2 linked regions of the Variovorax paradoxus genome follow. The protein of the gene in region 1 interacts with the protein of each later gene in a pairwise test. Links are inferred from orthologs where the notes say so. Each region holds a gene or a part of one and is shown in the gene's direction. Other genes may lie near its edges.

Evidence for each region.
Region 2: the proteins of QFZ47_RS07360 (region 1) and grxD interact in binary tests that used the Escherichia coli proteins (3 or more experiments, as listed by UniProt). The link is inferred for Variovorax paradoxus from one-to-one orthologs.

What each region holds. Positions count from the first base shown.
Region 1 is NZ_JAUSXL010000002.1:752,153-755,216, reverse strand. What follows is about bases 30-2,776. They hold QFZ47_RS07360 (BolA family protein), read left to right. Parts: upstream 30-1,155; coding sequence 1,156-1,398; downstream 1,399-2,776. Other genes in these bases: hisG (ATP phosphoribosyltransferase), read left to right, coding at 2,722-2,776; murA (UDP-N-acetylglucosamine 1-carboxyvinyltransferase), read left to right, coding at 1,436-2,725; QFZ47_RS07365 (ABC transporter permease), read left to right, coding at 372-1,136; QFZ47_RS07370 (ABC transporter ATP-binding protein), read left to right, coding at 30-289. Outside these bases: more of QFZ47_RS07370, read left to right, coding at 1-29; more of hisG, read left to right, coding at 2,777-3,064. UniProt on the Escherichia coli protein: Involved in cell resistance against acid stress.
Region 2 is NZ_JAUSXL010000002.1:3,010,611-3,013,920, reverse strand. What follows is about bases 318-3,310. They hold grxD (Grx4 family monothiol glutaredoxin), read left to right. Parts: upstream 318-1,645; coding sequence 1,646-1,975; downstream 1,976-3,310. Other genes in these bases: paeA (polyamine export protein PaeA), read left to right, coding at 2,561-3,310; QFZ47_RS17835 (cupin domain-containing protein), read left to right, coding at 1,990-2,490; prmC (peptide chain release factor N(5)-glutamine methyltransferase), read left to right, coding at 768-1,616; prfA (peptide chain release factor 1), read left to right, coding at 318-765. In the rest of the region: more of prfA, read left to right, coding at 1-317. UniProt on the Escherichia coli protein: Monothiol glutaredoxin involved in the biogenesis of iron-sulfur clusters.

The sequences.
Region 1 (3,064 bases):
GGTGATCGCCCTGGACCGCACCAGCGAGCTCTTGAAGTCGGCCGCCAGCAACGTGCTGCGATTCAAGACCGATGCGATGCTGCCCTGGGCCATTGCCCAGCATGCGCGCATCACCGGGCGCATCGTGCAATTGCCGGCGCAGAACGCCCATGAAGTCGAACAACTGCTGGCCGCGATCCGCGAAGCCGGCGTGGCGGTGGAAGACGTGGAAATGCGCAAGGCCGACCTGGAAGACGTGTTCATCGACCTGATGGCGGGCGAGCAGACGCCGCTGGAGGTTGCGAGATGAGCGCCGCGCCGGGCCGCCCCAAGCAAGCGAAGCTCCCCCTCGGGGGGAAGCGAGGACACGCAGTGCCGAGCAAGGGGGCCCTATGATGGCCGTCACTGGTTGGCGCGCGCTGCTCTACAAGGAGACGCTGCGCTTCTGGAAGGTCGGTTTCCAGACGGTGGGCGCGCCGGTGCTCACGGCGCTGCTCTACCTGATGGTGTTCGGCCATGTGCTCGAAGACCATGTGAAGGTCTACGGTTCGGTCGGCTACACCGCCTTCCTGGTGCCGGGCCTGGTGATGATGAGCGTGCTGCAGAACGCCTTTGCCAACAGCTCGTCCTCGATCATCCAGAGCAAGATCATGGGCAACCTGGTGTTCGTGCTGCTCACGCCGCTGTCGCACTGGGGCTGGTTCTTCGCCTACGTGGGCTCGTCGGTGATCCGCGGGCTGGCCGTGGGGCTCGGCGTGTTCGTGGTCACGATCTTCTTCGCCATGCCGAGCTTCGTTGCGCCCATCTGGATCCTGGTGTTCGCGCTGCTGGGCTCCGCCATGCTCGGCACGCTGGGGCTCATTGCCGGCCTCTGGGCCGAGAAGTTCGACCAGATGGCGGTGTTCCAGAACTTCCTGATCATGCCCATGACCTTTCTGTCGGGCGTTTTCTATTCGATCGGCTCGCTGCCGCCGTTCTGGCAGGGCGTGAGCCACCTGAACCCGTTCTTCTACATGATCGACGGCTTCCGCTACGGCTTCTTCGGCGTGAGCGACGCCTCGCCCTGGCTCAGCCTGGGCATCGTCGGTGCCGCCTGGCTGGTGGTGAGCGCCATTGCCGTCCATTTGCTGCGTATCGGCTACAAAATCAGAGGCTGAAAGGCCCTTTTCAATTCCCATGACCGCCGAACAACTCCAGGCCCTGATCCAGTCCCACCTTCCCTGCGAGCACATCACGCTCGAAGGCGACGGCCGGCATTGGTACGCCACCATCGTCTCGGCCGAATTCGAGGGCAAGCGCGCCATTCAGCGCCATCAGCGGGTCTACGCCACCCTGGGTGCGAAAATGCATACCGACGAGGTGCATGCGCTCTCGATGAAGACCTACACGCCGGCCGAATGGGCGGCGTTGGAAAAATAACTCTCCGGCCCCCGGGCCCTGATTCGCTGGAAATTCGATGGACAAACTTCTGATTCGCGGCGGGCGCCAGCTCCGCGGCGAGGTACTCATTTCCGGCGCCAAGAACGCAGCCTTGCCGGAACTGTGCGCCGCGCTGCTGACCGACCAGCCCGTGACGCTGCACAACGTGCCGCGGCTGCAGGACGTGTCGACCATGCTCAAGCTGGTGCGCAACATGGGCGTTGCGGCCGAGCGCGACGGCAACGGCACGGTGCGGCTCGATGCGGGCGATCTCACCAACCCCGAGGCGCCCTACGAACTGGTGAAGACCATGCGCGCCTCCGTGCTGGCGCTGGGCCCGCTGCTCGCGCGCTTCGGCCACGCCAAGGTCTCGCTGCCGGGCGGCTGCGCCATCGGCTCGCGGCCGGTCGACCAGCACATCAAGGGCCTGCAGGCCATGGGCGCCGAGATCGTGGTCGAGCACGGCTACATGATCGCGAGCCTGCCGGCGGGCCGCACCCGCCTGAAGGGCGCTCGCATCCTGACCGACATGGTCACCGTCACCGGCACCGAGAACTTCCTCATGGCGGCCGCGCTGGCCGAGGGCGAAACGCTGCTCGAAAACGCCGCGCAGGAGCCCGAGATCGTCGACCTGGCCGAAATGCTGATCCGCATGGGCGCGAAGATCGAAGGCCACGGCACCAGCCACATCCGCATCCAGGGCGTCGAGAAGCTGCACGGCTGCGAGCACGCCGTGGTGGCCGACCGCATCGAGGCCGGCACCTTCCTGTGCGCCGTCGCAGCCACGGGCGGCGACGTATTCCTGCGCCATGCGCGGGCCGACCACATGGACGCCGTGATCGACAAGCTGCGCGATGCCGGCTGCACGGTCGCGCCGGAAGAGGGCGGTGTGCGCATCAGCTCCAGGGCCCCGGCCTGCGAGCACCTCAAGGCGCAGAGCTTCAGCACCACCGAGTACCCGGGTTTTCCGACCGACATGCAGGCCCAGTTCATGGCCCTGAACGTGATCGCGCGCGGCGCCTCGATGGTCACCGAAACCATCTTCGAGAACCGCTTCATGCACGTGAACGAGATGGTGCGCCTGGGCGCCACGATCCACGTCGAGGGCAAGGTGGCGATGGTCGAGGGCGTGCCCCAGCTTTCGGGCGCCACCGTGATGGCCACCGACCTGCGCGCCTCGGCCAGCCTCGTGATCGCCGGGCTCGTGGCCGACGGCGAGACGCTGGTCGACCGCATCTACCACCTGGACCGCGGCTACGACCGCATGGAAGCCAAGCTGCGCGGCCTGGGTGCCGACATCGAACGCATTTCGGGAGCCGCCGCATGATCACCCTGGCGCTCTCGAAGGGCCGCATCTTCGAAGAGACGATGCCCCTGCTGGCCGCAGCCGGCATCGAGGTCACCGAAGACCCCGAAAAATCGCGCAAGCTGATCCTGGCCACCAGCCGGCCCGACGTGCGCGTGGTGCTGGTGCGCGCCTCCGACGTGCCCACCTACGTGCAGTACGGCGGCGCCGACCTCGGCGTGACCGGTTTCGACGTGCTGCTCGAGCACGGGAACCAGGGCCTGTACCAGCCGCTCGACCTGCGCATTGCGGCCTGCCGCCTCAGCGTGGCGGTGCGCGCCGACTACGACTACGCCTCGGCCGTGAAACAGGGCTCGCGCC
Region 2 (3,310 bases), 2.3 Mb from region 1 along the record:
CGCAATGCATTTCTCGAAATCCGTGCCGGCACGGGCGGCGACGAATCGGCGCTGTTCGCGGGCGACCTGCTGCGCATGTACACGCGCTATTGCGAGCGCGCCGGCTGGCGCTGCGAAGTGGTGAGCGAAAGCGAGAGCGAGCTCGGCGGCTACAAGGAAGTGGTGCTTCGCATCGTGGGCACCGACGTGTTCGGCCACCTGCGCTTCGAATCCGGCGGTCACCGCGTGCAGCGCGTGCCAGCCACCGAAACCCAGGGCCGCATCCACACCAGCGCCTGCACGGTGGCCGTGCTGGCCGAGCCCGACGAGACGGTGGCGGTGCAGATCAACCCGGCCGACCTGCGCATCGACACCTACCGCGCCAGCGGCGCGGGCGGCCAGCACATCAACAAGACCGATTCGGCCGTGCGCATCACGCACATTCCAACGGGCATCGTCGCCGAGTGCCAGGACGACCGCAGCCAGCACCGCAACAAGGCCAAGGCGCTGCAGGTGCTGTCGGCCCGCATTCAGGAAAAGGAGCGCAGCGAGCGCGCCGCCAAGGATGCCGCCATGCGCAAGGGCCTGATCGGCAGCGGCGACCGCTCCGACCGCATCCGCACCTACAACTTTCCGCAGGGCCGGCTCACCGACCACCGCATCAACCTCACGCTCTACAAGCTGCTGGCCATCATGGAAGGCGACCTCGGCGACGTGCTGGACGCGCTGCGCGCCGCGCGCGAGGCCGAGCAGCTGGCCGAGCTGGAATCGAGCCTGCCGGCATGACCATGGCAGCGACCACCACGCCATCCACCGTGGCCCAGGCGCTGGCCGCGGCCGTGGCACTGGGTATCGACCGGCTCGATGCGCAATTGCTGCTGCTGCATGCGCTGGGCCGCGCGCCGAACGACCGCGCATGGCTGCTGGCGCACGACACCGACGCCATTTCCGATGCGGCATGGTCCGCGCTCGCGGCGCAACTGTCGCGCCGGCTGGCGGGCGAGCCGGTGGCCTACCTGCTCGGCGAGAAGGAATTCCACGGCCTCGGCCTGCGCGTGGACGCACGGGTGCTGGTGCCGCGCCCGGACACCGAAACGCTGGTCGACTGGGCGCTGCAATGCCTCGAAGGCCGTGATGCCCCGCGCGTGCTCGACCTGGGCACCGGCAGCGGCGCCATCGCGCTGGCGCTGCAGCATGCGCGCCCCGATGCAGAGGTCGACGCGGTCGATGCCAGTGCCGATGCGCTGGCCGTCGCAGAGGCCAACGCACAGCGCCTGGGCCTGCCGGTGCGTTTCCGCCAGGCCCATTGGCTGGACGGCGCCGCCAGCGGCTACGCGGTCATCGCCAGCAATCCGCCCTACATCGCGGCCGACGACCCGCACCTGCCCGCGCTGCGGCACGAGCCCCTGGCCGCGCTGGTGGCCGGGCCCGACGGGCTGGTCGACATCCGCCAGATCGTGCAGCAGGCCCCGGACCATCTTTCCGATGGCGGCTGGCTGCTGCTCGAACATGGCCACGACCAGGCCATGGCCGTGCGCCAGCTGCTCGAGGCGCGCGGTTTCGCCCAAGTCCAAAGCCGCAACGACCTTGCCGGCATCCAGCGCTGCTCCGGCGGGATCTGGCGCACGGTGAAATAATCCCCTCAGTCCACTTTTCAGGAGTCCCCATGTCCGACGCCCAGCAACGCATCGACGATCTCGTCAAGTCCAACGACCTCGTTCTCTTCATGAAGGGGAATGCGAGCTTTCCGATGTGCGGCTTCTCCGGCCGCGCCATCCAGATCCTCAAGGCGGTCGGCGTCGACACCAAGACGCTCAAGACCGTCAACGTGCTCGAAGACGACGGCATCCGCCAGGGCATCAAGGAATACAGCAACTGGCCCACCATTCCCCAGCTCTACGTGAAGGGCGAATTCGTCGGCGGCTCGGACATCATGATGGAGATGTACGAGTCGGGCGAGCTGCAGCAAGTGCTGGGCGGCAGCAGCGCCGCCTGATTTCCGCGCCCGCCATGAGCCACGACCACGGCCATGACCACGAGGGCAAGGCCGCGCCGGCCTGGAAGCACGACGGCGTACGCGTGATCGCGGCCAACCAGCTCGACGCCAACACCGCCCAGACCCCCGGCATGAACCGAGCCGCGGCCATCAATTTCGCGCGCGTCGGTGCGCAGAAGCTCTGGGCCGGCACCGTCACCATCCATGCCGACGCCAAGACCGGTGCCCACCACCACGGGCACCTCGAATCGGTGATCTATGTGGTGCGCGGCCGAGCCCGCATGCGCTGGGGCGAGAAGCTCGAGTTCACGGCCGAGGCCGGCCCGGGCGACTTCATCTATGTGCCGCCCTACGTGCCGCACCAGGAAATCAACGCCAGCGCCACCGAGACGCTCGAATGCGTGCTGTGCCGCAGCGACGGCGAGGCCGTGGCCGTGAACCTCGACATCGAACCGGTGGAAAAACCCGAATCGGTACTTTGGGTCGACCCCACGCACCCGCACGGCGGGGTCTAGGCTCTCCCCCAGGCTGCGCGCACTTCGTGCTGCCGAGTCATGGCACCATGGTGCACTTCGCCGTGCCACCATGACTCTCACCCAAAGCCTGCTCATCATCGTTCTGCTGATCGCGATGAGCGCGTTCTTCTCCCTCGCCGAAATCACGCTGGCCGCCTCGCGCCGCCTGCGCCTGCGCCAGATGGCCGACGAGGGCGACTCACGCGCGGAGAAGGTGCTGCGGGTCCAGGAGCAGCCGGGCCACTACTTCACCGTGGTGCAGATCGGCCTCAACGCGGTGGCGATCCTCGGCGGCGTGGTGGGAGAGGGCTCGCTCAGCCCCTACTTCGCGCGCTTCTTCGAGAACTGGATGAGCGTGGAAGCCTCGGCGAACGTGGCCTTCCTGTGCTCGTTCGTGATCGTCATCGCGGTGTTCCTGGTGTTTGCCGACCTGTTCCCCAAGCGCCTGGGCATGAGCGACCCGGAGCGCATCGCGGTGCGCATGGTCGGGCCGATGCTGGTGCTGATCACCACCTTCAAGCCGCTGGTGTGGTTCTTCACGCGCTCCACCGACATGCTCTTCAAGCTGCTGGGCATGCCGCTGGTGCGCGACGACAAGATCACCTCGGCCGACATCCTGGCCATGACCGAAGCCGGCGCGCGCGCGGGCGTGCTCGCGGTGCGCGAGCAGCAGGTGATCGCCAACGTGTTCGAACTCGACACGCGGCTGGTCAGCAGCGTGATGACGGTGCGCGACAACATCGCCTGGTTCCTGCACGACGACCCGGAGTCGGTGCTGCGGGCGCGCATCGTGGCCGAGCCTTTTTCGGCCTATCCGGTG